Regions from separate parts of the Faecalibacter sp. genome, predicted to be linked through region 1. Evidence: riboswitches for the same ligand, from Rfam matches in the RefSeq annotation. Region 1 holds a riboswitch; each other region holds the start of a gene.
The links. A riboswitch is a leader RNA that binds a small molecule or an ion and turns the genes downstream of it on or off. The one in region 1 is predicted to bind S-adenosylmethionine.

Region 2: another riboswitch for S-adenosylmethionine. It lies ahead of AC1QSP_RS08505 (TonB-dependent receptor plug domain-containing protein); the one in region 1 lies ahead of AC1QSP_RS05975 (hypothetical protein).
Region 3: another riboswitch for S-adenosylmethionine. It lies ahead of AC1QSP_RS03210 (homocysteine S-methyltransferase family protein); the one in region 1 lies ahead of AC1QSP_RS05975 (hypothetical protein).

What each region holds. Positions count from the first base shown of each region.
Region 1 covers NZ_CM169987.1:1,314,939-1,324,018, forward strand. The annotation lists gene AC1QSP_RS05950 (helix-turn-helix domain-containing protein) at 1-350, shown strand, start outside; gene AC1QSP_RS05955 (hypothetical protein) at 510-746, shown strand; gene AC1QSP_RS05960 (hypothetical protein) at 800-1,135, shown strand; gene ccoG (cytochrome c oxidase accessory protein CcoG) at 1,166-2,626, opposite strand; gene AC1QSP_RS05970 (helix-turn-helix domain-containing protein) at 2,780-3,664, opposite strand; SAM-I-IV-variant riboswitch at 3,754-3,852, shown strand; gene AC1QSP_RS05975 (hypothetical protein) at 3,912-4,499, shown strand; gene AC1QSP_RS05980 (MutS-related protein) at 4,543-6,108, opposite strand; gene AC1QSP_RS05985 (hypothetical protein) at 6,330-7,265, opposite strand; gene cobC (alpha-ribazole phosphatase) at 7,404-7,955, opposite strand; gene AC1QSP_RS05995 (adenosylcobinamide-GDP ribazoletransferase) at 7,922-8,728, opposite strand; gene cobT (nicotinate-nucleotide--dimethylbenzimidazole phosphoribosyltransferase) at 8,730-9,080, opposite strand, start outside.
Region 2 covers NZ_CM169987.1:1,820,138-1,832,022, reverse strand. The annotation lists gene AC1QSP_RS08555 (DUF3127 domain-containing protein) at 1-35, shown strand, start outside; gene aat (leucyl/phenylalanyl-tRNA--protein transferase) at 106-747, shown strand; gene AC1QSP_RS08545 (DUF3108 domain-containing protein) at 783-1,547, opposite strand; partial or broken gene AC1QSP_RS08540 (NifU family protein) at 1,733-1,966, opposite strand; gene AC1QSP_RS08535 (Mrp/NBP35 family ATP-binding protein) at 1,968-3,071, opposite strand; gene AC1QSP_RS08530 (DinB family protein) at 3,208-3,669, shown strand; gene AC1QSP_RS08525 (nitroreductase family protein) at 3,716-4,288, opposite strand; gene AC1QSP_RS08520 (hypothetical protein) at 4,362-5,117, shown strand; gene AC1QSP_RS08515 (aminodeoxychorismate synthase component I) at 5,130-6,089, shown strand; gene AC1QSP_RS08510 (aminotransferase class IV) at 6,073-6,684, shown strand; SAM riboswitch class I at 6,729-6,830, shown strand; gene AC1QSP_RS08505 (TonB-dependent receptor plug domain-containing protein) at 6,904-9,300, shown strand; gene AC1QSP_RS08500 (APC family permease) at 9,384-10,676, shown strand; gene AC1QSP_RS08495 (flavohemoglobin expression-modulating QEGLA motif protein) at 10,713-11,885, opposite strand, start outside.
Region 3 covers NZ_CM169987.1:702,850-714,734, reverse strand. The annotation lists gene AC1QSP_RS03240 (MFS transporter) at 1-622, shown strand, start outside; gene AC1QSP_RS03235 (hypothetical protein) at 1,475-1,657, shown strand; gene AC1QSP_RS03230 (hypothetical protein) at 1,733-2,344, shown strand; gene metF (methylenetetrahydrofolate reductase [NAD(P)H]) at 2,395-3,351, opposite strand; gene AC1QSP_RS03220 (IS110 family RNA-guided transposase) at 3,597-4,574, opposite strand; gene metH (methionine synthase) at 4,945-7,608, opposite strand; gene AC1QSP_RS03210 (homocysteine S-methyltransferase family protein) at 7,596-8,594, opposite strand; SAM riboswitch class I at 8,643-8,742, opposite strand; SAM riboswitch class I at 9,148-9,249, shown strand; partial or broken gene AC1QSP_RS03205 (trans-sulfuration enzyme family protein) at 9,398-10,540, shown strand; gene AC1QSP_RS03200 (homoserine dehydrogenase) at 10,562-11,533, shown strand; gene AC1QSP_RS03195 (hypothetical protein) at 11,537-11,740, shown strand; gene AC1QSP_RS03190 (thioredoxin family protein) at 11,766-11,885, opposite strand, start outside.

The DNA.
Region 1 (9,080 bases):
AGCATCACATCACAGAATTATCACGAGCTCAAATTATTACCTCTAACTTTTTTGTTTTACTCAACATCAATCAATTGAAAGGTGTGGAATATTTTGCAGACCAATTAAATATCACTCCTAAACATCTCATCAGTTCTGTCAAAGCCACAACACAAGAAACACCTCGAAAAATTATTGATCAAATGATTTTATCAGAAGCTAAAAAACTATTAAAGGACGAAAACCTATCCATTCAAAATGTAGCCGATAAACTTGGCTTTTCTGATGCCTCTTCGTTTACAAAATTTTTTAAGCGAAACACTAACATCACCCCAAAAACGTATCAAAAATCATCCTACGAAGTAGGTTAATTAGAAACCATTTTTAACGAAATTTAAACTACTTTGTAAATTTAAATTTCCTCTACTTTTGCCGGCATTCTTTCTGTTTTATCATTATGCTTTACGCTCCATAATGATTCAAACGCACTACAATTATTTTTAAAGAATATAATAAATGACAATGATTATATGAAGATGAAATTTACTTTTTTACGCTATATTATTTATGCAGCAATAGTTTATGGTTTAATGGAAGTTATGCACCTCGATGCCTTATACGACGATGATATTGTAAAGATTGCCGAATCCAGTTATGTTGAAAAACTACAAAATGTATTGTTAGGTTTAATGCTAATTTTTCTTGCTTTTACCAAAGGATTTCATGGCATTCGATATCTCTTGCTTTTAATTTTTGGTGTTTTTTAATCCGTGAACAAGATGCATTTTTAGACTCTACCATTGGAGAACACAGTTGGAAAATGATAAGCATAACATACACCATCTTACTTTCTTATTATATTTACAAACATCGAAAATCCATTCTTACTGAACTTGAAAAATTCATAAGTTCCGCCTCATCTGGAATACTCTTTTTGGGCTTTACAACATTATTGATTTTCTCGCGAATGTTTGGTCGAAAAAAATTTTGGATAGTAGTCGAAGGAACCGAAAACTATACACGTGATGTTAAAAATGCGGCTGAAGAATGTACAGAATTATTTGCCTATTTCATTCTATTCATTGGTGTTTTTGAGTTCTTTGTTTTTGTACAACATATGCTTAAAAATAAACAAGAGATTAAATCAATTCCATAAAAAAAACACCTCTAATAGAGGTGTTTTTTTTTATTCAATCCCAATATCAAAGGGTGCCATAAAACTGATTTTATAAGTATCAATTGTACGGTTATTTTCATCGACTAATTGAATATGAATTAATTCTTTATATGAAGACAATTCGGAACGAGGTATTTTTACTTTCACAAACCCTTGCTTCAACTCACCTGGTTCTATATAAATCATTTGATGACGATCTGACACTAATTCTACTTTACTTTTAGGATGAGATAATACAATTGCTTTTAATTGATGCGATTGATTCGTTTTATTCATCAAACTATACTGTAACGTATTAACAATCAAAATTCCTTCTTCTTTATAATCACTTCCAGGAATCTGCAAAAATTTTGCTTCTACATCACTTCGGTTCATTACAAAAGCACCTAATCCAGCAACCATTGCTATCAATATTACTGAAAATGCTACCATTCGAATCGAAACCTGAAAAGGTTTACCTTCTTTAATGTTATCTTCCGATGCATAACGAATCAAACCTTTGGGTAAATTAATTTTTTCCATCACTTCATCACATACATCCATACATGCTGTACAATTGACGCATTCTAACTGTGATCCATTTCGAATATCAATCCCTGTAGGACATACTGCCACACATTGCCCACAATCGATACAATCGCCCTTACCTAATGCTTTTCGATCTTCGTTTTTTCTAAATTTCGAACGTCCTTCACCTCGCTTATAATCATAAGAAACTTGCATGGTATGTTTATCAATTAATACACCTTGTAAGCGGCCATATGGACATACAAGAGTACATGCCTGCTCTCTAAACCATGCAAAAACAAAGAAAAACAGCCAACTGAAAATGAACATTCCTATAAATTTCCCAATATGTTCTGAGGGTGAATCTCTATACATTGATTTTAAAAAATCCATTCCCACGATATAGGCCATTAAGATATTCACTACAAAAAAAGAAATGAGGTAATAAATAAACCATTTTGATCCACGTTTAATTATTTTTTCTTCATTCCATTCTTGCTTATCTAATCGCATTTGTTTGTTACGATCTCCTTCTATGAGATATTCAATTTTACGAAATACAAACTCTAAAAAAATAGTTTGAGGACAAAACCAGCCACAAAATATTCGACCATATACGGTTGTAAATAAAATCACAAAAACAACGCATATAATCATTCCAAACGCAAGCAAGAAAAAATCTGTTGTAAAGAAGGGATATCCAAACAAAACGAATTGAGTATTGAACACATCAAATTTGAAAATTGGATTTCCATTAGGCAATGTAATAAGAGGTAAAATAACCAATAAGGCTAATAATATAACAGAAAGAATTGTTCGGTAATTGGTATATTTCCCTGCAGGCTTTTTCGCATACACCCACTTTCTTGTTCCATTTTTCTCCATGGTAGCAACCGCATTTCGGAAAGCTTCATTTTCCTCAGCATATTCCCATGAGAAATGTTGTTCAGTTTTTTTGTTCATATAACATCAAATTGTCAAACAAAGTTAGAAGGTGCAAATCCCTTAACCATTGTCTTATTCGACGATTATATGGTACTTTTTACGGATTGAATAAAAACAAAAATTAGCAATTTATAACATATTGAAAAACAATAAAAAAAGAAAATATAGTGATTATAAATAGTATTGTTTCCTGAATTGCTCTGGTGTTAATGCAGTATATTTTTTAAAGAATTTCACAAAATAAGAAACATCTTGAAAATTTAATACATAAGCTACTTCGCTGACAGTCATTTCTTTATTTACCAATAATCGTTTTGCTTCTAATACCACGCGATTTCTTATTAATTCACCAGCTGAAATTCCGAGAACATCCTTGCATAATGCATTGAGATGATTAGGAGTAATGTATAACATTTCTGCATATTCTTTTGGCAATCTTTTCTCTTTAAAAAATTGCTCAATCAGATCCTTAAAATTATGAATTAATACCGATTGATATTCGTTAAGCGAATTTTCCATTGGGTTAAAAAAACGATTAACATCAATAAACAATTGTAGTAATAAAGTTGCAATTTTAAGATTTGAAGAAGAATGATTCATGGCATGTTCTTTCAAAATATGCTCGAAAATTGGCACTACGATCTCCGATTGTTCTTCGTTAATCATAGTGACTTGATGATGCAATTGCATACTTTTAAAAAATGAAAATTGATGCAAAATCCCTGAGTGAATACCTAACCAATCAAAAAAATTCGCACTAAAATTAATGACATATCCATCGTATTGATGTTTAAATCGCCATTGATGCACTTGACCAGGACGCATAAAATAAATCATACCAGATTGCACAGGAAAACTCTCAAAATCAATAATATGTTCTCCACTCCCTTCCGTAAAGTAAACCAAATGAAAATAATGGTGATTGTGCATTTGTTTTAAATGAGGATTACTATCCACATATCCTTTGAAACGATCGACAGAAAATAATTCGTTAATATTTTTATCTGTATTTAAATTACAAATATCAAACGTGGGAAATTCCTGTTTATCCTTCATCTTTACGTTTTTTTATCTACAGGTTAAAGGTAAAAATTTGCGTTTGAATGTACATTGAATTTGGAAAATTAAAAATAACTCGTAGATTTGCCTAGTATTTCGAATCGCATATTTGCGCGATACCAACCGAGAGAAGTCTCCACGGTGGTCAAATAATACGGGATTACAATCCAAAATAAACGTAACATTTCCCTTCTTATTTATCGAAATACAATAAAACATTTATTCATTTAAACATTTTTATTGTATGTCAACAGCAAGCCCGTTGAATGTCGTATTTCAACAATTAGAAAACGTCGAATTAATTGAATTTATCAATCAATTGGTTCCGATTCGTAATGAAGAATTATTGGATCAAATCAAAGAATCATTTATTGAACGTGGTTTTAATTATCAGCATCTATTGTATCAAAATCAATTGCAATTAAATCAACCTTTGCGCTTAATTGATGGCAATTTATTTGAACTTAAGATTCCTAAGCCGCCAATGATTGGTCCTTTTTACAAAATTCTGAATGAATTAAGAATTTTCTTGAACGAACATCCTGAGTTAAAAGGTAAAAGAAAAGTAACATTTGATTACATCTTAGATCAATTTTTCTTAAGCGAACAAGATGTAAAAATCATCCAAGAAGATGATCTGAAATTTCTCAAAGAAAACGATATTTTTATCGCTTTTCGAAATCAAGTTCAAACATTCCCAAATGAGGAAATTCGTAAACAAATCAGCCATTTACCTTTGCAAATTATTATCGATAAAGGACCTTTTTATCGAGGTTTACAAAAAGCAACTGTTTACCGAAATAATGAAGTTATTGCCATCTGGGAAAAATAAATAATTTTTAAAAAAAAGACCTTCTAAGAAGGTCTTTTTGATATTATGCATCGATGATTTTAAATTCTTTCATTAAATAAATCGCGTTCATCACTTGAGTTGTACCTTTTCGTAATTGATAATCCGAATAATAATGTTCATCTACATTTTTTAGCTCAAAACAGTAGTTCACAATATGATTAGGATGTTCTTCTTCCATCTTCGTTAATTCTAAATCATGTGTTGCGATAAAACACAACAAATTGGTTGGATGTTGCATTAATTTTTCTAAAAATTTTTGTGAACCAATCAATTTATCTTGGGAATTTGTTCCTTTTAAAATCTCATCCAGAATAATATATTGTGGTAAATTTTGATCCAAACGATCAATTAATATTTTCAATTTATTGATTTCATTTTTGAAATACGAATCTCCTGACGATAGATTATCCACTGTACGGATACTTGTAAAAATATCCATCGGATAAAATACCATCTCCTCTGCACTGACATTCGCTCCATTCATTGCTAACACCAAATTGGTACCAACGGTACGCAAAAACGTACTTTTACCGGCCATATTGGCTCCTGTAATTATCGCAATATTATTTTTTCGTTGACTTTTGAAACTATTTTTCACAGCGATTTCTTCATTCAATAGAGGATGAAACGCCTGTCGCAATTGAAGATCAAAAACATGATCCGATACCATTGGTGTAGTGAAAGATGAAAATTTATCATTGAAAATGGCGAATGAGATGTAAGCTTCCAAATTAGAAATCCCATCAATCCATTGGACATTATTTACAGCTACATTCTCTATTCGTTTTTCGATTTGAACTGTAAAAAACAACCTCCACAATAAAAAATTATTCAATAAAAATCCGATAATTGGAAAACCTACCGCTTCTAAACTTTCTAGAGAGGAACGAACCTTTCTCAATTGATCTGATGCTTTATCCGAATCTGAAATTAATTGTTTTTGTGCCGTTTGATTCAATTCCTCTTGAAAAGATTCTTTTTCCACAAGTGCAAATAAATCAATCAAATTTTGTAATTGATCAGCTGTAACAAAAGCGTAAGAAAGGGCTTGATTCACTTTATTTTTAAACAATAAATTAGTGATAAAGCCAATTGGAATCGAAATTACAATCCAGAAAAAAACAGCTTTTTTATCAAAACCAATTGTAGCTAAATAAATGAAAAATACACTATGAATAAACGTGAAAATGATTGGAATAAGTTGAATATTTTTCCCTAAAAATTGACGTTGAATGGCACCAAATATTTCACGTTGTTGAATTCCTGCACGTTTGGATAATGTTAAAAACGCAACGATAAATGATCTTTTCTCTTTCAGTTCTGAAAATGCTTTTTGACGAAGAAGAATTTGATTTTTATTCAATAACACATGCGACAAAAAATGCTTTAAACGAAAACTTCCTATAGCCGACTGAGTTTTATTGATGCGATTAAACAAGGATTGCCCTTCAATGATATCTAAATCTTTGTTGTATACATTGTTAAAAAATTCTCCATCAAAATGATGAAATAAATTGGGCTGATCATCTTTAAAAATAACATCCAAAGCATGTAAAGCGTCCTCTAAATACGTGATTTTTTTTCCCACATTCGTGGATTTCACCACGAATACCATAAACACAAAAAATAAAGCGAACGAAACCAATAAAATTGACAAATTATCTTTTGAAACATAGAAATAAAACGCTACTGCAAAAAGTACAAAAAATAATAAACGAAGATTACTCAATATACTTTTTCGATTTTTAAGTAAGCTTAAGTCGGTTTGAAATTGAGATTGTAAGTTGGAATATTGTTCCATTATTATAATTAGTTGCTTTGATTAATGAATTGATTTACGAGAAGTGATAATTTCGCTGCACCGTTTTTATTGAGGTGATCTGCATCTTGAAAATCTTGAGTTGTAAAAATAGAATCATTTTCGAAATAATTTAACCATTCTACATGTTTATATTTTGTACTTAAGTCTAAGGTGGTTCTTCTCCAATGATCCAATTGTTGGGGATTTATTCGCGAATAATAAAAATGAGTTACCGGAGTAGAAATCAATATGATTTTAATCCCTCGCTTAGCACTCCATTGCATCATTTCTTCCAAAAGATTTACATGCATCCGAATTCTAGTTTTGATTTTATCATCCTTCAAATTTTGGGTATGATTCTGTACGGCATGAGCCGCACTTTTTTCCCAATCGATCTCTTTTTTAGGAATTCTCCGGTCATTAAAACCATTGTGATCGACAAAAACAAAAGCTTCTGTATTTTTAGATGCTCGATTCAAACGTTGCCCATTGCGCTGAATGGATTGATTTAAAATTTCCAATTGGTTTTCAACTTGAAACGTATGCGAATAAATTGAATAATAAATATTGTAGTTTTTAATTTTATGGGCAGAATTTCCATCTTCTAATGCATAACCATAACTAAAATAAGAAATTGGTATAATGATGGTTTTAAGGCGCGGGAGTTGAGATTTTACTCTATCCCATATTTTAGCATCTAAATCGATGGATTGAGACGAATAAGCTAAATTGAACGTCTTTTGATCGAAAAATATTGGATTCAGCCCCACATACGTATGAGAACTTCCCAATATCAAAATTTCAACTTCATCTTTTACCTTTTCAAAAGAATGTAGTTTTCGAGTAAAATCATTCGGGATTGCACGTAAGAAAAACTCAAACGAAACCGTAGAAATCCATAAAATTTCGAGCACACATAAAATAATGAAAAGTACTTTTTTCATGGTGTAAAGATAGTCTCAATTCCACTGAAAAAAGAAACACGATTCATAAATCTGAACCGTGATTATCCTTTCATTTTATAGTATATAACATTCTTAACCTTCGTTCACAAATCATTTAAATTGTAACTGATTTGCGCGTTAAGATTTTTGTAGAATTAAATCATACGTTGAATCGATCACCAGCACTTCACCAAAATGGATTGGAATTTTAAACGCATTTTTTAGCTTTAATTCTAAAATTATAGCCCAGAAGCAGCGTATAATCCCCGCATGCGTTACAATTAAAACTTTATCATGGCTAAGATTTGCCTTCAATGAACGATAGAAATCAAATACACGATCATACACCTCTTGATACGTTTCTCCATGAGGTGGAGAAATTACATCAAAATTTTGAGACCAGTTAATGGATTCTTCTTTAGGAATATCATTCCAATGTTTCATTTCCCAATTACCAAAATTCATTTCTTGCAATCGTTCATCCATAATAACATTATTAGCGATTTGCTCTGCTAAAGCCATACAACGTTTTAACGGACTACTATAGACCGCATCAAAACTTTGAGGTAATTTTTGTTGATAATCTATAACTTCATCCAAAAATGTATCAGCTAAATCCACATCATATTGACCATAACAAGTTCCTTTTGGAACTGCTACGGAAGTATGTCGAATGATATATATTTCCATAAGGCAAGTATGGTTAGCAATATAACTCCTTCCGCAATTTGTTCAACTGCACCTAAACAATCACCCGTATAACCACCAATCCATTGTTTCAGATAGGATTTGAAATAAAAAATCAAAAACATAATTGGAATAAACACCCCTAAAAAAAGAGGAAATTGGAGTATCAAAATGCTCACAGGAAATAAACCAAAAATGTATACTCCTAAAATTTCTTTCCATGATTGTTTTTTAGCTATAGGTTTTGCTTTACTGGTTTCATCCAATCGAATATAATCCAATAAAAAACAAAGTTGAATAGCCGTAAATCGTGCTAAACTGTGATAAATGATAAATAGTAAAAAAATCCAATGCATACCGAACGGAAGCATCATATTTACTAAATAAAACAACGTATAAAATTTAATAGCCAGTTGAACAAGGGATGCAACCATTCCGTAGGTCCCCACACGAGAATCCTTCATGATATCAAGGATTTTCTCTGTTGTCCATCCCCCTCCAAATCCATCAAAAAAGTCTGCCAAACCGTCTTCATGAAAAGCACCTGTAGTTAGTATCCCTACAATAAAAGATGCAAGTATGGCTAATTCTATAGGAAGAATAAATTGAGTCAAATAAAATCCTATAAATGAAATCGCCCCTACTACATAACCTATCAATGGAAAGTAACGTGTCGAAGCATTTAGTTTTTCATCCGTATACGCTACATTCACTCGTATAGGAATTCGAGTATAGAACATAATGGCGATTAGAAATAATTGAAATTGATGTTTCATTTTATTTGTTTGATACTCCTGCACTATCAAAACTTGCCATTTTATTTAGAAATGCAACAGCATTTTCTAACATGGGATAAGCTAAGGCACAACCGGTTCCTTCTCCAACTCTCATGTTGAGTTGTAATATGGGTTGAACACCCAAATGAGCTAACATTTTTTGATGACCAATTTCATTACTGTTATGACAGAATACAGCGTAATCTATTATCTCAGGATGCATTGCATAAGCGACTAAAAATGCACTGGTTGCGATAAATCCATCTACCATTAGTATCATTTTTTGTTTGTATGCTTCGATCATTGCCCCACATATTTGGGCCACCTCAAAACCTCCATAGGTTTGTAAAAT
Region 2 (11,885 bases), 510 kb from region 1:
TTGGATCATCTGATGATGATGATTTACCATTTTAATTTGTAAATTTTCAACACAATCATAATTTAAACGTACTCTTTTAGGGTACGTTTTTTAATTTTATATTCGATGTATTGGTTAGGTAAAGATTTAATATTTCCAGATTATTCAGAAGTTTCAGATGAAGGCATTATTGCTTTGGGTGGTGATTTATCACCTGAGCGATTAATAATGGCTTATAAAAAAGGAATTTTTCCTTGGTTTAATGAAGATGAACCTATTCTGTGGTGGTTTCCTCATGATCGTTTTGTGCTTTTTCCTGAAAATTTATATGTATCGAAATCGATGAAAAAAGTTTTCAGAGATAAACAATTTACTTTTACTGAAAATAAAGCTTTTCGTGATGTCATTATGAATTGTGCCCAGGCCCCTCGAAAGGATCAAGATGGAACATGGATTACCAATGATATGATTGAAGCATACTGTACATTACATGAAATGGGAGTGGCTAAAAGTATCGAAGTTTGGCAAGATGACGAATTAGTAGGCGGATTCTACGGTGTTGATATGGGACATATTTTTTGTGGAGAAAGTATGTTTGCGAAGGTGAGTAATGCTTCAAAAGCTGGTTTTATTCAATTTGTAGCAAAATATCACAAGAAATATGAGCTAATCGATTGTCAGGTGTACACGGATCATTTGGCATCTCTTGGTGCTATAGAAATTCCTTCGGATATCTTTTTAAATTATTTAGAACCGCAAGGAGAATAAATAAAAAAGGAGTTACTTAGGGTAACTCCTTGATCTTATTTTGTAAACTTTACGGGATATTTTAAATTTTTATATTCATACAATTCAGCATTCAACGATCCCACGACTAAACTGGCTTTGATGTGAACAGGAACAAGATTTTGATCATCTGTTACCCACATGGTAACGGATTCAGACTCTTTAAATACACGACCTGATTGTACATATGGTCGAATTTTAATGGTATTTACTTTTCCAAATTTGGTCTTTTTCACCTCACGACCAAGGACCTTTAGACGAAATTTGTACGTTTCATCCCCTAAAAAAATATTTTCGTTGATATAGTCTCCTGTTTTTAATTTTGAGTGATCAACATTTCTCATGCTATAAAAAGCAGATAATAAATCTTGAGCATCAAAAGGAATAGATTCGTAAGAGACTTTCTTATGTTTTAAATCGTCGACTTTTACTTGTTTACGGGCATGATCAAAATAATAGATTTGATTACGTGTATATCCCCCTTCATAAATATCTCGTATAAATTTAGAAGGTTTCATCGTTGATTTATCAATATAAGATTCGTATAAATCTTCAACTTTATAAAAGGCACGTACAGCCCCACTAGAGCTCCCTTTCCCAACAATACGAAAATGATTTTTGTTATCATATTTCGCATCTTTCACTTCTAAAGTTGCAAATCCAGCATTAAGTCCTGTATAATGTAGTCTGTATTTTAAAAATTCGCCCGTTTTAAAATTCTGAGCATTGGCAATGGAAAACGAAAATAAAAAAGCGATAATTAAAATAAATAGTTTCTTCATCTTTTATGTTTATGATATCAGTTATCCAAAAGGTTTGCCAAAAATAAAACTCGTTTTCAAAATCCTTTAGAATAGACTTGAAAACGAGTTTTTTAGAATTTTATTTTAAAAGAATTTTATCTTTCGATAATATCTTCCGTATCTAAATTATCAATATCAACTGCATCAGTAGAAGTTTCTAAAGATGAAACATTGATTACTTGAACAATCTCTGGAACATATTTTTTAATCGTCATTTCAACGCCAGATTTTAAAGTCATCTGATTCACTGAACAAGCGATACAAGCACCTGTTAAACGTACTTTTACAATGTTATCTTCAACAGACACTAATTCGATATCACCACCATCCGAATTTAAGAATGGGCGAATCTCAGTTAATGCCTTTTCAACTTCTATAATTTTTTCTTCTGCAGTCATATTATTTGTTATTATTAGACGAACATCCTGCCATCGTTGTAATACGAACAGCCTCTGTTGGAGGTAATGTATTGTTACGTTCTACTAAACTAGCAACAGCATTTCGTGCAATATTCATATAAACTTCTGAAACAACAGTATCTTCTTGTAAGGCTGCAGGACGTCCAACATCAGCAGCTTCACGAATTGATTGAACGATTGGAATTTCACCTAAGAAAGGTACACCAATTTGATCCGCTAAGTTTTTAGCACCATTTTGTCCAAAAATATAATATTTATTGTTTGGTAATTCAGCAGGTGTAAAATAAGCCATATTTTCTACAATTCCTAATACTGGGACGTTGATTGCTTCCATTTGGAACATCCCCACTCCTTTTTTCGCATCTGCTAACGCAATATTTTGAGGAGTTGATACAACTACAGCACCAGTAATTGGAACTTGTTGTACAATAGATAAGTGAATATCACCTGTCCCAGGAGGTAAATCGATTACTAAGAAATCTAATTCTCCCCAATGTGCATCACGAATCATTTGATTTAAGGCTTTAGCAGCCATTGGTCCACGCCAAACAATCGCCTGGTCAGTATCAGCGAAGAATCCGATTGATAATAATTTAATTCCGTAAGATTCTACAGGTTTAATTTTAGTTTTCCCATTTACCTCAACAGAATAAGGACGTCCATCTTCACAATCAAACATAATTGGCATAGATGGTCCATAGATGTCAGCATCTAATAAACCAACTTTGAAGCCCATTTTAGATAAGCTGATGGCTAAGTTAGATGACACAGTAGATTTACCTACACCTCCTTTTCCCGATGCTACGGCAATAATATTTTTTACACCTGGTAATTCAGAACCTTTGATTTCTTGAGCTTTAGGTTCAGCTTCTACCGTAATGTTTAATTTTAAATTTGCTTCTGGTAAATTTTCTTTGAAGGCATTTTTTAAAGCAACTTCTAAGCGCTTTCTCTCATGCATTGCTGGAGAAGGAGATACGATATCTAAAATAATATCGTTACCCATAACTTGTGCATTACGCATCCAGTTACGAATTCCCAGTTCTTCTAAGACTTGATAGATTTGATCTCTTGTATAAGCCATTATTCGATTATTAATTCTGACAAAATTACTAAGTAAATACAACTTAGTAAAATCTATCCTTGTGATTTTAATCGTTTTGACTAATATTTTGATAAATAGAACTAATTTATAGTATCTTTAACATCTAAATCAGACTATGGAAGAGCATATTATTTATCTGAACAAAATTCGAAGACAGATAATTGACGAGCTTTCTCAGCATACGTTAGAACAGTTGTTGTACATTCCGGTTGGTTATAAAAACAATATTTTTTGGAATGCTGCTCATGTTTTAGCAACACAACAATTAATTCATTATTATCTTACCGAAAATCGAATGTTGGTGGATATGGAATTCATCAAATCATACAAAAAAGGTACTTTTGGAAATAACGAGGCTACTGAAAGCGATCTGGAAGAATTGATTGAATTGTTGGAATCTACTCCAATGCAATTACACAAAGATTACAGAGCAGAAAAGTTATCGAGGTATCGAAAATTACAAACGTTTTTAGGGATTGAATTGACGAATATTGAAGATGCAATTATTTATAATAATATTCACGAAGCCATGCATCTTGGATATATTTTAAGTTTGAAGAAAAATATCCCTTTTTAAAATAAAAAAGCTCGATTTTATCCATCGAGCTTTTCTTTTTATTGATTTAGTATGCTAATACTCTTACTTTATCTTCAATCGGTTGACGAACTGCAGAGGGTAATTCATGATCATATTTTCCCATATAGAAAATACCAACACATTTTTCACCTTCTTCCATTGGCGTAAACTCATCTACATTTGCAATAACATTTAGAGGCGATGACCAATAGGCACCAATTTTTAAAGCAGAGGCCATCAACCACATATTTTGTACAGCCATTGCCGTAGCTGCTAATTCTTCCCATTCAGGATTTTTGTAAGTATCCACAAAGTTTATTAACACAATTTTGTTTGATTTATCACATTTCTCAATCAGTGCGTTAATTTTACGATCACTTAAATCTTCTGGTGGAGTACCTTGAACATAGATACGTTTTACATATTCGCGAAAACGATCTTTAGCAGGTCCTTCTAAAACGACAAAACGCCAAGGTTCTGTTTTTTTATGCGAAGGCGCCCAATTGGCCGCTTCTAAAATTTGATTTAATTCTTCTTTTGTAATTTCTTCTTGGTTATATTGAGGAGGAAATACTGATCTTCTTGATTGAATAAGATCTAATAATTCTGTTGGATTCATGTTGTAACAATTATAATTTTTATGCAACTAATACTGCAAATTTACATTTAAAAAATTATTATATATACAAGGGATGATAAGAACTATTGATCAATATAAACTCGAAAAAGCAAAAAGAGAAAATGTAGAATTTAAATTAGGTGATTATTTTAATGAAGCGTTTTCCATTTATGGAAAACATTGGTTTGATTTTTCGTTATTTGCTTTTGTCTCTGGACTTATACTTGTGTTAGCTACGATTACGATTATAGGGCCATACTTAATTATTTTTCCTTTGCAAATGGGTTATGGAAACGTCGTGGATAAAATAGAAAAAGGAGAATCATTTGTTTTCAATGATTTTTTTATTGGTTTTAGAAAATGGACAAGTTTTATACCATATCTTTTTCTAATCATAGGGTTAGGTTTGGTACTTATAATTCCTTACATTTTTATTTTAGGAAGTTTTGGATTGTTTATGGATACGCCAGAAGTTGTAGGTCCGATTTTTGGATTATCGATGGTTGTAATTTTTCCAATTTATTTTATTGTTGGAATACTATTGACTGTAATATTGTATTTACCCCCTTACTTCATTTTTCATGGAAATATGAAAGCAATTGAAAGTTTAAAAATTTCTATTGCGATTGCTAAAAAGAATTTCTGGTATTTATTATTGTTCATTCTTTTCTTTTCCATTCTTTCGCAAATCGGGGTTTATGTTTGTATTATTGGATTATTCGTCTCGATGCCAATCGCTTATGTCATGAACTATTTGATGATAAAAGATATTTTATTGAATGAAAATAATTATGAAATAGATACTATTGGGCAATCGCAAGAATTATAATATTTTTATCGAATGTTAACAACGCATTCGATTTTTGAACAAATGAATGAATTGGGAGCTGAAAAAGTTCCCTTTTTTTTTATGATTGATTTTTTGAAGGAGAAAGGTGAAGTCATTCCACTGGAAGATTTATCATCGGATATTCAATTTTCGATGCATGAAGATCAATTAAATACACTTCCAATTGATTTTTCATTTGATAAATTTCCCATTTCTGCAAAAGAATATCAAAAACAATTTAAGATTGTACATGACCATCTCTTGTTTGGAAATTCGTATTTAACCAATTTAACCTGTACAACTCCTATAAATACAAATCTTAGTTTACAACAAATCTATACGCATACACAAGCGAAATACAAACTGAATTACAAAAACCAATTTGTTTGTTTTTCACCTGAGATATTTGTGCAAATCAAAGATGGCAAGATTGCATCTTATCCGATGAAAGGTACTATTGATGTGGCCATTGATGATGCACGATCTAAAATTTTAAACGACGAAAAAGAAGCTGCTGAACATGCGACTATCGTTGATTTGATTCGAAATGATTTAAGTTTAGTTGCAAATGAAGTGACTGTAACGAAATATCGTTATATTGATGAATTAATTACCAATGAAAAGAGATTGTTGCAAGTGAGTTCGGAGATCGTAGGACAATTACCTACAAATTACCATGAGCAATTGGGAACCATTTTCGATCAATTATTACCCGCGGGTTCCATTTGTGGAGCACCAAAGAAAAAAACAGTTGAGATTATTCTTGAGGCTGAAAATTATAATCGTAATTTTTATACCGGTGTTTTTGGAATTTTTGACGGAAAAAATGTCGATTCGGCTGTAATGATACGATTCATTGAACGCGAAAATGAACAATTGATTTTTAAAAGTGGAGGAGGAATCACGGCCAAAAGTGATTGCGAAAGTGAGTATAACGAAATGATCCAAAAAGTATATGTTCCAATTTATTGAAAGTATTTGTTGTCTTAATCGGGAATTAAGAAATTTAGAATTGCATCAAGCCCGCTTCGAGCGTACGCGTGTGGAGCATTTTCCAGATGCGCCATTTATGAGCTTAGAAGAAGCAATTGAAATTCCTGAGGATTTAGATGATAAAAAATATAAAGTACGTGTGATTTATGGGGCTGAAATCGAGTCCATAGAATTTATTCCGTACGAAATTCAGCCTATTGAGACCATCAAATTGTATTCAATAGATCCTGAGATTACTTATTTCTACAAATACACGGAACGTTGGTTTTTTGATCTTTTTATCAAAGAAACTCAATGCGATGATTTGGTTTTGGTGCGTGCAAATTATATTACAGATGCAACCTATTCTAATTTAATATTCTTTAATGGAATAGAGTGGCATACCCCAACAACTTGTTTACTTCAAGGAACAATGCGAGAAAAATTAATCCAAGAAGGTAAAATCAAGGAAAAAAATATAAAAACTCGCGATTTGGATAATTATTTTTCGTTTAAAAGGATCAATGCTATGATGAATTTTGACGAGGCTCAAACATTTGATATTCAGGTTTTATTAGATTCTCTACAGAAATAGTAGAGTTATTTTGTGTATCCTATATTTTCTTTTACATTTGCATCGACTTATCAAGAAAGGTGGAGGGAATTGGCCCAATGAAACCTTAGCAACCGGATTTCTTAATCAAGGTGCTAAATCCAACCTTAAAAAGGAAAAGATGAGGTGCGAATTTTTCTAAAAACAATTCCTACCATTTTTAAGGTTTCGATTTCTTGATTTATTAATGTTTTAATAAAGATGAAAAGAAACACATTATTATTAGCTTCTCTGGCTTTGTTAGTAGGGAATATAACTTTTGCCCAAGAAATAGAGGTTGAAGAAAACAATGCGTTAGATGAAGTTGTATTGGTTGGTAACCGATCAAATAATCGTACAGTCGTAAATTCTTCGGTTCCTGTGGATATTATTCAAGTGGAAGAATTAATTCAACAAGCTCCACAATTAACTTTAAATGATATTTTAAATTACGTTATTCCATCATTTAATTCTGTGCGTCAATCTTCTTCCGATGGTACAGAACATATTGATCCAATAACTTTACGAGGAATGGGACCCGACCAAGTTTTGGTGCTTATCAATGGAAAAAGACGTCATACAACATCACTTGTTAACTATCAAAATACAGTAGGAAATGGTTCTGTGGGTACAGATTTAGGAGCAATTCCGATTTCAGCAATTAAAAATATTGAAGTTTTACGTGACGGTGCTGCTGCTCAATATGGTTCGGATGCGATTGCAGGAGTTGTAAATGTTGTTCTTAAAGATGCTCCAGGAGGTGATGCTTCACTTACCTATGGACAAACATCCAAAGGTGATGGAGAGACATACAATTTTAATGGAAGTTACGGTGCCAAATTAGGAAGAAATGGATCAATTGTTTTTTCAGCCGTTGTATCAGAACGAAAAAAAACGACACGTACAGGTGATCATAATTTAGATATTTACGGTGATAATTTTGCCTATGATTTTGCAGATCATCCTGATGATGCCCGTGCTGCAGATGATGCCCTAATTGCAGCAAATGGATTAACACGTAAAGATTTTCGTTTTCAAATTGGTGACGCTCAGATTAGAAATCAACAATTTTTTGTGAATGCTGAGACAGAATTAGCTGATCGTTTTGAATTATATACTTTTGGTGGAGTATCCCTTCGTCAAGGAGAAGGCTATGGTTTCCGTCGTCTACCAAATGAAGTTCCATCTGAAAGTCGAACAATTTTTCCGAATGGTTTTCAACCTGTTTTAAAATCGAATGTCAATGATTATTCGAATTCAACAGGATTACGATACAAAACATTTAATCAATGGAATCTTGATTTATCTAATACATTTGGTTTGAATGAATTCAAATACAATGTAGATAATACTGTAAATTATGCCTTGGGTGCAGATTCACCAACTTCTTTTTACGCGGGTAAACACAGTTTTTTACAAAATACAGTGAATCTAGATGTTTCCAAGATAATCAATTCAAATGTTAATCTTGCATTTGGAGGAGAATATCGATACGAAAAATACCAAATAGAAGCAGGTGAAGCAGGTTCTTATGAAGGTGGAGGTTCACAATCTTTTGTTGGGTTTTCTCCCGATAATGCTGTGAAAGGTGATCGTCATTCAGTGGCGGCTTATGCTGATTTAGGATTAACGTTCGGAAATTTTACAGCAGATTTAGCGGGACGTTTTGAGAATTACTCTGATTTTGGAAATACGATGAATGGAAAATTAGCTTTACGCTACGAATACATCAAAGGATATTCGGTTCGTGGAGCGGTTTCAACAGGTTTTAGAGCTCCTTCATTACAACAAAAATACTTCAGTAATTCATATACCGACTTATACATCAGCGATAATGGCACACAAAGTTTAGTGACAAAAGGAATTATTCGAAATTCATCGGATTTAGCACAAAATAGGATTGGATTAGATGAATTAAAAGAGGAAAAATCGGTTAATGCAAGTTTAGGTTTAACATTTCGTCCAACTTCTAAGTTATACATCACCTTAGATGGATACTTTATCAAAGTAGATGATCGAATTGTTTTAACTTCTGATATTACAGATCCATCCTTAGAAGCAATTGGTGTATCAGCTGCTCGTATTTTCTCGAATGCTGTAGATACGGAAACACGAGGATTAGATTTAGTGGTTTCGTATAAAACACGTTTAGGTCAAGGAAATTTTAACGCTAATCTATCAGCTAATATCAACGAAACGAAAATTGTAAATTATCATTTTCCATCGAGCTTGACAGTTCCATTCAACCAATACTTTGGAGATGATCAAGTGAACATTATTGAAACTTTATCACCTCAAGTGAAAGGTTCCTTGAACTTGGGATATGATATTCATCGATTTAATTTCTTAGTTCGTAACACGTATTTCGGAAAAGTAATTAAGGATGGTTATCCATGGGGTAGTGTACAAGAACATAGTGGTAAAGTTGTAACTGATGTAAGTATAGGTTATGATCTTGCAAAAGGTGTAAACCTTACCATTGGAGCAAATAATATTTTTGATATTTATCCAGATAAACAGGTATACGAAAATTCATATTATGGCGTGTTCAAATATGCACCTGTACAGATGGGAGTGACAGGAGCATATTATTTTGCGCGATTAAATTTTAGATTCTAATCTTTTTAAAACGACATATCAACTGTGCCATAAAAGTTGTACTTTTTTAAGTCTTTTATGGCACTTTTATTTTAAAAAATCAAATGGGAAAATTGAAAATAGGATGGAAGACCGCCACTGCTTTAGTCATATCCAATATGATTGGAACAGGAGTTTTTACAAGTTTAGGTTATCAAATTGGTGATTTAAATAATACCTACGCTATCCTTATGTTGTGGCTGATTGGAGGCTTTTTGGCTTTAATAGGAGCTTTTATCTATTCCGAATTAGCATCGAAGTTTAAAGAATCAGGCGGAGATTATATTTATCTTTCGCGAACCTATCATCCGGCATTAGGTTATTTATCCAGCTGGATTTCATTATTTGTTGGATTTTCAGCACCCATTTCATTAGCTGCTTTAGCAATGATAAAATATACCAATGGCTTTGGATTAAATTTAGGAAAAGAACATGCGATAGGAATAATTTTTATCGTTGCTATTTTTCAGTCGTTTAGTTTAAATCTGAGTAGTAAATTCCAAAATGTATTTACAATAATCAAAGTTATATTTATTCTTCTCTTGATTGGTTTAGGAGTTTTCTTTGCACCTTCAGTATCAAATAATGCTATTCTTTTCGATCATTCATGGCGTCATGAAATGGTATTACCAGCATTTGCAACGTCCTTAGTTTACGTTACGTTTGCGTATACGGGATGGAATTCGGCTTCGTATATAGTGGGTGAAATAGATCGACCTAAAATCAATTTACCCCGAGCACTTTTTATCGGAGTCATCTTTGTTACGATTACCTATGTTTTATTAAACTTTGTATTTTTAAAACATGCGACAGCTGATAGTTTAGCCTTTCAAGAAGATGTTGCTAATATTTCATTTTCAAATCTTTTAGGAACAAAAGGGGTAAAGTGGGTCAGTTTATTAATTGCTTTACAACTTGTTGCTACCATTAGCGGGTACTTATGGATTGGTTCACGTTTAACCCAAGCGACGGCCAAAGAGAATAAGTTATGGAATTTTATGGCGAAATCAAATCAAAATAAAGTTCCAGTGCGCGCCATTTGGGTGCATGCCTTAATTAGTATTGGGTTAATCTTTACAGGAGATTTTGAAGTGATTTTTACGTATACATCTTTTGTTTTACAGATTTTAGCCACATTAGCAGTTTCTACAGCTTTTTTTATTAAACCTACTGAACTAACCATTATCAAATCCAAATGCTTTTATATTCTGCCCACTTTATTCTTATTATTTAGTGGTTACATTTGTTATTTTGTACTGATGCAAAAGCCCAAAGAAAGTTTATTTGGTTTAGGAATTATTCTGTTAGGATTGATTTTATTTTTCTTTGATCAACGAATAAAAAATAATCAAGCATAAAAAAATCCCTTCCATTTGGAAGGGATTTTTTTATGTTTAGTCTTTCAAACCATCAAAAATATATTTTAAGATTGGGTTTATCTCAGGTTTTTCTTGATGCTGTTTAAAGATCTTAGTATAATATTTTGGTGGATTAATCATTTTACGTTCCACTAATTCGTTGATGGTATTCACGTACTCCACAGAAGTCTTTCCGATCAATAAATTGTCTAACTTTTTACCTTCATCTACATAGTTAAGAATCGTTTTTAATCCTTTAAGATACAAAGCATCTTTCGTGAAACCACCTCCACGGAATACACGTGTTGTTAAATAAAAGGCATTTTCTGGTGCCATTTTATATTCTTCGTGTAAAGTTAGGAATGTTTCATTGAATGTTTTTCCATTGGTCAACATATTGACTGCAAGAACACGTAAACCTAATTCGCGTAAACGATCATGATTTATCGAATCCGAATAGTATTCTGATAAAATAGCTAATCCTTCTTGCGTTAATGTATTGACAGGTAATCCAATTGAAAAAATCTTTAAAGGCTGTTTAACAGCATTCATTGTCGTTACCATATGAACTCCAATTTCGTGCTCAATTAAACCTTTAGTGAAACGACGGTCGAATTTTACACCACGTTTTATCACTACTTTTTTCTTTGAATTAATGACCAATGCTTTAGAAGCAATATGATCTGAAATTTCGATATCGAAATCAAAACCATAATCTTTTGTCGAATTTCTGAATAATTCAACAACTTCTAATTCGTTAAATTCTCCTTCTTTTTCCATACGGAATTCAGGACAATACAGAACGAAATTAGCATTTTCTACATCTTTCTTCGATGGTTCTCCAAAATAACGAAGGGAATTGTATAAGAATTTATTAGTTCCCAAATTCGCTAATAAATCCACTTTATCAAAGTACGAGTTAATGGTATCCACATACATATTCTGAATAGAGATATCATTAATTTTTTCTACCTTAATATTCGATAACTTACGTTTAAACTCGAAAGGATTTATGTTAAGCGGATTGTATTTGAATTGAGGTTCGTATTTATAATTTGATGCTAAAAATTTCTTCTTCTCAAATTCTAAGTTAATCGGATTGATTACACTTAATAATTCGAAGTCTTTCACCAAATGGTATAATTGCTTATCAATTTTTAATAAATCAGATTCTAATTCATTGTGTAAGATATTTACTTGTTTTGAAAC
Region 3 (11,885 bases), 610 kb from region 1:
GGAATTAGGATATAGCATAACGGGAGTTGCACCATTTGTATCGTTGTATTGGGCAAGTATGATGATTGGTCGTTGGGGTGGTGCTGCCGAAGCATTTGGATTGGATAAACAAAAGACTTTAGCTTTAAAGTTTATTGCTCCATATCTAGCTTTTGGAGTTTTCTTATTGGTTAATTTTATTGCAGGTCATGATTTAACACCATTTTATTACTATGCTGCGATTATTTTGGTCATGATAATTGCTTCTATTTGGACCGAAGGAAATCCTGCAAAAATGTTAATTACTTTCTCTCTTATAGGAATTATTTCTTTATTAATTGGAATGAATACGAAAGGATTAGTTAGTATTTATGCCTTAACAAGTGTTGGATTATTTTGTAGTACACTGTGGCCATGTATTTTCGCTTTAGCTATCAATGGTTTAGGTAAAAATACTTCACAAGGGAGTTCATTCTTAATTATGATGATTATGGGAGGTGGATTAGTTAGTATTTTCCAAGGGTATATAGCAGATTTAACTTCAATACATTTTAGTTATATTGTTTGTATTATTTGTTTTGCTTACTTGGCTTTTTATGCTATAGCTACAAAAAGTATTTTCAAAAATCAGGGTATAGAATAGAAATTATATTTTTATAGATATAATGGGAGATTCGAAAGAATTTCCCATTTTTTTTTTACAATACATTTAAATCTTAATTGATGATAAAAATATTACTTTGTAACATCCATTTATAACTGCTTAGATAGAATAATTTTCATTTTATTAAATTATTCTTAAAAAAAAATGGTATATAAAGTAGAAATGTTAAAATATAAACTTTAATATTATCAATAATGCAATAATTTTATATTGTGCCGAACAATATCCTAACCAAATATTGTATGAACCAACCTAAAAATCAATTTATGAACATATATTTACTTTCAAGAAGAATCTAACTTCTACATCAAAGATTCTGTTACTACCTAATCAATAGATCTTTCGAGTGTATCATGCTTTTATGTACTTAAAGGTATGCATCTTTATTTTCCAAAATTAACCAAACCAAACTATAAATTATATGAAAAAGTCAATCTTATTTCTAAGTGTATGTGCTATCTCTACATCTATGAATGTCTCTGCTCAAGTAGGTATTGGTACGAGCGAACCGAAGTCCTCTTAACATATTGTTGGACAATCAAATTTATCTAATGTTGCTGATGGTGTAATTGTACCAAGAATTTCTAAACAAAATTTAGCCAATAAGGCGAATGGTGTTTACGCTTTAGACCATGTGGGGCTATTGTCTATGTAGATACAATTACTAATGTAAATTCAGGTCCAAGTCTTAACCAAGTATCAAATATTAAGACATTAGGCTATTATTATTATTATTATTATTATTATTTTGATGGTCAACGTTGGCAACCAATTGCAGGCGATACTACAAATGATGCATGGATCAATAATTCAACATAACAAAGAGTTGAATTGTTTGCGACATCCATTGGTCAAAATAGAACCGCAGGTTCTGAAGTTGTAATAAAAGATAATGGAGCATTGGCTCTTGGTAAAAATGATCCGCGTACCAAATTGGATTTGAATGGAACGTATTCGAATAATGAACAAGTTTATGATGTAACTTCTAACACAACTATTCCTTCAATAACATAAGCTCAATTATCATTAACGGGTAATCCAGCCAGTGAATTTACCATCAATTTACCAAATGGCGTTCCAGGACAAAAATTGGTAATCGTAAATAATACAACATCTTCCAAAGATGGTAAAGTTGGACCTTATTACATTACCAATAACAACGCAGTAGAATTTATTTATAGTAATGGAAATTGGAAGGCGCTAGGTAGTGGTATCAAATCCAATGTTTCGATTTATGGAACAACATTGCCTATATTGCCTCATGCCAATAACAATTCAGGAGTTAATTATAAAAACACAACCAATACAACGTTAGGAATTGTATCTCCTGGTGGAGATGGTATGTGGCATGTCGTTAGTCAAGTCAATTTCAAATCCGATTTGAATTATTATTCTTCTACTGGGTTTAATGCATCGAGTAGGAAATTGGTGGAATATGAGTATTCAGGTTCACCGTTTGATGCAACTAAAGTATATCCTATCGTGACTCCTGGAAATAATTCCAAAGAATATGGAGATGTTTTTAGCGCGAATGTGGTTTCTTTTGAAACGGTAAATGGAAAAACCCGCTTAAAACTATCTATTGTTAGAAGTGATTACTCAAGTGATACCTCAAGTTATGCAGCACAAGGTTATCCCGTTTCAACCAGTGATTGGCAAGGAAGTTTTTATGTAAATGTATTATTAGCGACTAAAAATTAAGGAAATAAGATATAGATTAAAACCTCATCTATTTGATGAGGATTTCTTATTCAATATATAGCTTCAGCTACTTTTCGAGTATTGGATGAATTACTCATTGTATAGAAATGTAATCCAGGTACGCCAAAGTCAATTAACTCTTTGCATTGATTGATACACCATTCTAAACCGATTTCTTTGATTGCTTCTTTGTCTTTTGCTTTTAGAACTTCAATGGCTAAATCTTCAGGTAAATCGATATAGAAATTTTGAGGAATTTTTGTCAATTGATTAAATGTTGTTAATGGTTTAATTCCTGGAATAATCGGAATATGAATATCCATTTCACGGCATTTATTGACAAAATCAAAATATTTTTGATTGTCAAAAAACATCTGTGTAACAATGTAGTCGGCTCCTAATTCAACTTTTTTCTTCAAGTAATACATATCCATCGCTAAATTCGGAGATTCAAAATGCTTTTCCGGATAACCTGCTACACCAATACAAAAATCCATCGCATGGGTTTCCTGAATGTCATCGTCCAAGTACTTTCCTTTATTCAATGAAGTCACTTGTTCGATTAATTCCGATGCATACGCGTGTCCACCTACTTCAGGAACAAATGTTTTTTCTGTTTTAATGGGATCTCCACGTAAAACCAAAACATTATCAATCCCTAAGAAATTCAAATCGATTAAGGCATCTTCTGTATCTTCTTTGGTAAATCCTCCACAAATTAAATGGGGTATCGCATCAATTTTATAATGATTCTGTATCGCCGCACAAATCGCAACTGTTCCTGGACGTTTTCTGACTTGGTAACGTTTTAATAAGCCATTATCTTTTTGTTTGTAAATAAACTCTTGTCGATGATAAGTGACATCGATAAAAGAGGGATTCAGTTCCACTAAAGGATCCAAAGTTTTGAAGGTGCAATTTACATCTTGCCCTTTTAAAGGCGGTAAAATTTCCACCGAAAACAATGGTTTTCCTTTTGCACGTTCTATATGTTGAGTTACTTTCATGGTATATCGTTTAACGAAAATTGAAATTCGTTTTTTGTGTTTTTTTATTTGGGCGTTCCCTTCGGGCGGGTTTTTCGTTTCAATCTTTGCTTTTGGTTTCGACTCCGCTCAACCACCAGCAAAGGATTTTCACTTCAACCCCTAACGCATTTATTAGTATTGTTTTTAATTCTAAGTTTTCGTCAGTTCTAGTGATGTTTCAGCATTGTATCGAGAACTAAGTCGGAATGTTGTCATTCTGATTTCTATGACAAAACCAAGTTATTTTTATAAATCGTTTGATTTTTAATTAGCGCATAAATTCGATGAATAATTTTATTTCGAACAGCATTCAAAACCGACATTTTATTTTTTCCTTCTTCAACCTTACGATGATAATATATAGCTAAGTCATTTTCCAGTCGAATAGCACTCATTGCAGCTAAATGCAATAATTTTTTCAACTCTTTATCTGCCATTGAAGAAACCTTAGGTTTTCGTCTTATGGATGTTCCTGACTGAAAATCAAAAGGAGCTATTCCAGCATAGCAAGCCATTTGTCTAGGAGAATTTATGGTTGTAAAACCATCTGTTTTTATCAACATATTAAAAGCTAAAACTTTTCCCACACCAGGAATTGATTGTATTCTTTTATAATGGTTATGAAGTTGTTCATCTTCACAAATTAATTGATAGATTCTGTCTTCTATTTCATTAATTTGTTTGGTTAAGACATCTATAAGCTTAGAGTTTAAACGTAAAACAGCTTTATCCATAATTGATTTTAAGAATTGTTCATCTTGTGTTTGAGCTAATAATCCAGCTCTTATTTTAACACGATGTTTTCTTTCTGCATTCAATAATTTTATTTTTTCAATGACTTTCGAATTAGGTTTCCATTGCTCAAGATCCATATAATTCTTTAGTAAAAATACAGCAATACGTTCGCTGTCAATTTTATCATTTTTACCTCTAACTAAACCCATACTTTTTTTCAAATGCAAAGGATTGATAACATAAACGGCAAAAGAATGATGAATTAATACATTGTAAAGAAGAGCATTAAATCTTCCAGTATTCTCCATTCCGATTAGAACATTTTGTCTCCTAACAAATTGTTTGAAAAAAGATTTGATAGCTTTTTCAGTATTAGCAATAGTTTCAAAACGATTCACTCCATTTTCTTGAATACAGATGTCTAAAGTTAATTTACTCACATCAATACCGATAACAATTTTTTCCATAAATTTGAATTTAATGAGAAGAGAAACTTATCAATAACTCGATTCCTTACTAATGGGTTTTTAACCCGAATTTCTATTTGAGAATTTGATAAGAAAGAGTTGAGTCTTAATCAGAATATGAGATTATATAGCTCTGAGCTCGTTATAGTGTACTCAAACTCTTTTCTCTTCTTTTTATACTACAATTTAAGATTTTCAAATCTAAAGGAACTTGTTTCAGAATCACATCCTGATTAATTCATTTTGATGAGAAGCTGAACTAAATTCAGCTTGACTAATCGTGTTTTGTCATCTTAAGCCTGTCAAAGAATCTTGTATTATTGATTTTAAGGATAAACTCATCACTTACAACCCAAAACTCACAACTTTCTTACGCTAAATTCGGACTTAACCAACGTTCCGCTTCTTCAATAGCAATTCCTTTGCGTTGTGCAAAATCTTCCACTTGATCCATTTTGATTTTTCCAACCCCAAAATATTTGGCTTTTGGATTTCCAAAATAGTACCCTGAAACCGAAGATACTGGATACATGGCCAATGAACTCGTTAATTGAATTCCAGCATTATTCTCCACATCTAAAATTTTGAAAATTGTTTGTTTTTCTAAATGGTCAGGACAAGCAGGGTAACCAGGCGCAGGTCGAATTCCTTTGTATTTTTCAGCAATTAGTTCCGAATTTTCTAAATTTTCTTCTGCTGCATAGCCCCAATATTTCGTTCGAACTTCTTGATGTAAAAATTCTGCGTAAGCCTCCGCTAAACGATCGGCTATCGCTTTGACTAAAATCGAATTGTAATCATCTAAATTATCTTGAAATGATTTCGCGAAATCTTCAATCTCCGTTCCAGCTGTAACCGCAAATGATCCGATATAATCTTCAATTCCTGAATCTTTCGGAGCGATAAAATCAGCAATGGATAGGTTAGGAGCATCTTTCGATTTTTTCGATTGCTGACGTAGGGTGTAAAATTCATCGATTTTGGTTCCATGTTCATCTGCTAATTCAATCGTATCATCGTTGATTGTATTCGCTTTAAATAGACCGAAAACCGCTTTAGGCTTTGCTAGATTTTCTGCTTCAATTTTATTTAACATTGCTAAAGCGTCGATGTATAATTCCTTCGCATTAGTTCCAACCACTTCATCTTCTAAAATGGCTGGAAACTTCCCATGTAAATCCCACGTTTGGAAAAATGGCGTCCAATCGATGTAATTCTTTAAATCAGTTACAGTTGCTGTGTGCGTAAACACACCCAATTGATTGGGTTTGAAAGGCGCATTTTCTTTAAAATCAAGTTTTAATTTATTGGCTCTCGCTTCTTCAATTGTTAGATAATCTTTGGCAACAGCACGATTAAAGAATCCTTCACGAATTTTATTGTAATCGTTTTGTGTGTCTTCTAATAATTCAGTTTGTTGTTGTCCAATTAATTTCTGACAAACGGTAACCGAGCGAGAAGCATCTAACACGTGAATTACTTTATCGTATTCAGGAGCAATCTTCACCGCTGTATGCGCTTTAGAAGTGGTTGCACCTCCAATCATTAATGGAATCTCTAAGTTTAAACGTTTCATTTCTTTGGCTACGTGCACCATTTCATCCAATGAAGGCGTAATCAAACCAGAAAGTCCAATAACATCAACGTTATGATTCTGCGCTTCTTCTAAAATTCGTTCAGGTGGAACCATTACCCCTAAATCGATAATTTCGAAACCATTACAGCTTAAAACAACAGAAACGATGTTTTTACCAATATCATGAACATCTCCTTTTACAGTGGCCATTAATATTTTGGCAGGTTCTTTATCGCTTTTATTTCTTAATTTTTCCTCCTCCAAATAAGGCGTTAAATAAGCCACGGCTTTCTTCATTACGCGCGCCGATTTTACAACTTGAGGCAAGAACATTTTACCGCTTCCGAATAAATCTCCAACGACATTCATTCCATCCATTAAAGGACCTTCAATGACGCGTAGGGGAGAACCGATTTGTTCTAACGCTTCAGCAGTGTCTTCATCTATGTATTCTGTGATACCTTTGACTAAAGCAATTTCGATTCGTTTTTCCAGTGGTAATTCGCGCCATGCTTCATCTTTTTTCTTTTCCTTCGTAATGCCTTTTAATCCTTCCGCAAACTCGATTAAGCGCTCTGTGGCATCTTCACGACGATCCAGTAAAACATCTTCTACATGTTCTAATAATTGAGGATCGATATCATCGTAAATCTCAATCATTTCTGGATTCACAATACCCATATCCATTCCGTGTTGAATCGCGTGGTATAAGAAAGCCGAATGCATGGCCTCGCGAACCGCATTGTTACCTCGGAACGAGAACGAGACATTTGAAACGCCACCCGATACTAAAGCGTGTGGAAGATTTTCTTTGATCCATTTAGTGGCTTCGAAGAAATCAATCGCGTTACGACGATGTTCATCCATTCCCGTTGCAACAGGGAAAATATTGACATCGAAAATGATATCTTTGGGATTGAATTTGACTTGATTCACTAAAATGTCATACGAACGTTTCACGATTTCGATACGTCTGTCGTAATTATCCGCTTGACCTTGTTCATCAAAAGCCATAATGACGGCAGCAGCACCAAAACGTTTGATTTTTTTGGCGTGTTCAATGAATAATTCTTCTCCTTCTTTTAAGGAAATTGAATTGACAATTGCTTTTCCTTGAACGTTTTTTAAACCCGCTTCGATAATTTCCCATTTGGAAGAATCAATCATAATGGGAACTCGAGAAATATCCGGTTCTGAAGCGATTAAACGTAAATATTTCGTCATTGCTGCTACACCGTCAATCATTCCTTCATCCATATTGATGTCAATGATTTGTGCTCCACCATCGACTTGGTCGCGGGCAACCTGCAACGCTTCTTCGTATTTTTCTTCTTTAATTAAGCGTAAGAATTTTTTCGAACCTGTGACATTGGTACGTTCACCAACGTTTACGAAATTTGAATTTTCACGTACAATTAAAGGTTCTAATCCGGCTAATTGAATTTTTACTTCTGACATTGTACAGCGATTTTTCTTGGTTCATATTCTTTGGCGATATCGGCCATCATACGGATGTGATCTGGTGTAGTCCCACAACAACCTCCGATGATATTCACTAATTTTTTTTCTAAAAACGGTTTGATGTGTTCGCGCATCATTTCTGCGGTTTCATCGTATCCACCAAACGCATTTGGCAGTCCGGCATTGGGATAAGCACTCACATAAAATGGCGCTTTATCTGCTAAGACTTCTAAGTATGGAATTAAATCTGTTGCGCCTAATGCACAGTTTAAACCAACCGATAACAAATCGATATGCTCCAATGAAATTAAAAAAGCTTCTGTTGTTTGTCCTGAAAGCGTACGACCTGATTTATCGGTAATGGTACCAGAAGCCATTAAAGGAATAGCTGCTCCAGTTTCTTCTAATGCATCTTGAATTCCGTAAAATGCAGCTTTGGCATTTAACGTATCAAAGATAGTTTCGACTAAAAGTGCATCAACACCTGCTTCGATCATCGTTTTTGCTTGACGATAATACACATGCGCTAAGGTATCAAAATCAATATCGCGGAAACTTGGATCATTGACTTGTGGTGAAATAGAAGCTGTTTTATTCGTAGGACCTAAAGAACCTAACACAAAACGAGGTTTCTCTGGTGTAGAATATTCTGCACAAGCTTCTTTTGCTAAACGAACGGCCTCACGATTTAATTCATCGACTAAATCCACCATATCATAATCTTGCATCGAAATGATATTGGCGTTGAAGGTATTGGTTTCAATTAAGTCTGCACCGGCAGCTAAATATTCGCGGTGAATATCTTTGATGATTTGAGGTTGAGTAAGAACTAATAAATCATTGTTCCCCTTTAATGAAGTGTGGAAATCTTTAAATCGTTCACCTCTATAATCTTCTTCCTGTAAATGGTACTTTTGGATCATGGTTCCCATCGCACCATCCAAAATGGCAATTCGCTCTTTTAGTATATCTTTTAAAGTCATTGTATAAATTGATTATACTTATGAGCGAAAGTAGAAGTGATTTCCATTTCCTTATTTTTCTCTTGAGTAGAGTAGGATGTAGCACCCAACTAAATTTGGGTTGCTAAGATATCTTCGGGCCTATTCCCTCCATCTTTCGTCATAAGGTCAGTGCAAATGTATCAATTTTAATCATAATCCGAAAAATTTTCTAAATAGTGAATTAATAGTAAGATTAAAATTAATTATTTAACAGCTTAAACCTCTATTAAATGAAATAATTTCTAATTAATCTGTATAATTTTAATTTGGAATTAAAATTTATAGAAAATAAATCATCTTTCTAAAAATGCTATAGGACTTGTAGAGTTTATCAAGAATAAAATGATTTTTACTTCTGATAGAATAATCGGAATAAAAATCTATAAAAAATATATTAATAGAATAATATAAATATAAAATAACTAAAAAATTAATAAAATAGAAAAAATATTAATTTTAACATTTTAAATGTTTGGATATTCAAACCATCTTCACTTAAATTTGTTTCCAGAAATAGTTCATTAAAATTTTCAATTTATCAAGAAAAGTGGAGGGATATGGCCCTGTGAAACTTTAGCAACCTGATCGACGGATCAAGGTGCTAATTCCATCCTTATAATAGGAAAGATGAGTGAAAGACTTGTAACCAACCAATTATTATACAGTCTCATGTTGGTTCAGCTATGTTTTCACTGACATGGTTGAACCAATATTTTTTTTACCCACTTTCTTTACTTGATAATTGTTTTTAAAACAATCATTTTATGAGTAAAGCAACATAAATTTTACATTCAATTCCTGTTGATCAATTGACAGGATCCATCTCAGTACCAGTGTATCAAACTTCTACTTTTGTACAAGAAGCTCCAGGTTTGAATAAAGGATTCGATTATGCACGTTCTAATAATCCAACTCGCAAGTCTTTAGAAGATATTATAGCTCAATTGGAAGGTGGTCATTCGGCTTATGCCTTTGCAACAGGTTTAGCAGCAATAGACGCTGTTGCAAAATTGTTGAAAACAGGTGATGAAATTGTTGCTGTGGATGATATTTATGGAGGTGCCTATCGTTTATTTACACAGGTATATGAAAAGTTAGGAATTAAAATCCATTTCGTAGATACATCAGATGCTACGAATATTATTGATTTCATTACAGAGCGTACAAAATTAGTTTGGTTAGAATCACCTACGAATCCAACGTTAAAAATTTCGGATATAGAAACTATTGCTAACATTGCTCATGCAAATGGAGCTCTCGTGGTAGTTGATAATACATTTGCAAGTCTAGTAGCACAAAATCCTATTACTTTAGGTGCGGATATCGTAATACATTCAGGTACAAAGTACATTGCTGGATATTCGGATTTAGTCGCAGGTATTGTGGTCGCAAAAACTAAAGAGTTGGGTGAAAAAATCAAATTTATACAAAATGCCACTGGAGGAATTTTAGGCCCTTGGGATTGCTTTTTAACGATACTAGGGATTGAAACTTTAGAATTAAGGTATGAAAGAATTTCATCAAATGCATTAGAGTTGGCTCAATTCTTGAAAAGTATACCACAAATCGATCAAGTTTATTATCCAGGATTGAATGATCATAAAAATCATAACATTGCCAAAAAACAACAAAATAACCTTTTCGGAGGGATTATATCATTTACCTTAAAAGAAGATTCTATAGAGGCAGCTGTTAAAGTTGTTACAAGTACACATTATTTTAAGTTAGCAGAAAGTTTAGGGGGTGCGAAGAGTTTATAGTGTCATCCCGCCTAAATGACGCATGTCTCTGTGCCGAGAGAAAAACGCTTAAGATTGGGCGTGCAAGATTCATTGATTCGTTTATCCGTAGGAATTGAAAACGTAGAGGATCTAAAGCAGGACATCGAACAAGCTATTGCCCAATTGAAATTCGTTAATGTTTAATCATTCTTACAATTTACTACCATGAAGAAATTAAACATCGGATTATTTGGATTTGGAATCGTTGGTGAAGGTATTTATAAAGTTTTAGAAGAAAAACCTCAATTAAACGCAAACATCAAAAAGATTGTCATCAAGGATGCGCAAAAAAAACGAAATGCGCCTTCTGAACTATTTTTTACGGACCCTAATTCAATATTAGAGGATCCTGAAATCAATGTGGTTGTCGAGCTAATCTCTGATGCAGACGTAGCTTATCACATTATAAAAAAAGCACTTCAAAATGGAAAACATGTTGTGAGTGCCAACAAAAAAGTAATTGCCGAACATCATGTAGAATTGTTAGTATTACAAGAAAAAAATAAGGTTTCATTCTTGTATGAAGCTTCAGTTTGTGGTTCAGTGCCGATTATTCGAAATTTAGAAGAGTATTTTGATAATGATTTATTGAACTATGTTTCAGGAATTGTTAACGGTACGACGAACTATATTTTAACTAAAATGGCGCAAGAAAATTCATCCTATCAAGATGCGTTGAAATCTGCTCAGGTGAATGGATTTGCTGAAGCTGATCCCACTGCTGATGTAGAAGGATTTGATGCAGCTCAAAAATTATCGATTGTTACATTGCATGCTTTTGGAACAACCATTGACTCTTTACAAGTAATTCGTAAAGGTATAACTGCATTACAAGAAAAAGATTTTGTATATGCGAAAGAAAAAGGGTTTGCGATTAAATTAATTGCCAATACAAAAATCATAAAAGAGACCAACGAATTACAAGCAACAGTTTTACCCACGTTTGTTCAATTGGATCAGACCATAGCTTTAGTGAATAATGAATACAATGGTGTTTTAATTGGAAGTTCGCTATCTGATGAACAATTTTTATATGGTAAAGGGGCAGGACGTTATCCAACTTCTTCGGCTGTATTAAGTGATATATCTGCTCTACAGTATGATTATAAATATGAAGTGCGTAAAAAATTGGATTAACCTTTGATATATAATCAAAACGGTTATCGAAAAATATATATCGGTTCTAAATTCTCATTAGATTTTATAACCAATAAATTAGAACATATTGAAGAACGTTTTGATGGTGCAGGATATCATTACATCATTGGGAAGATATCTTTTGATGAATTAAAGAAAGAGGATTTCATCCATCATCCGCAATTATCCATCATCGTTTTTGAGTAAATTTTTTGTGGTGTAAAAGAGTAATCTAAGGATTACTCTTTTTTATTTGAAGCATTAATTTTTCAAAATTTTTCTTCTGAATCAGTCCTGAAAATTTACCTAAAACGTCGAGATTATGATCTAATACAATCCATAAAGGATAAGA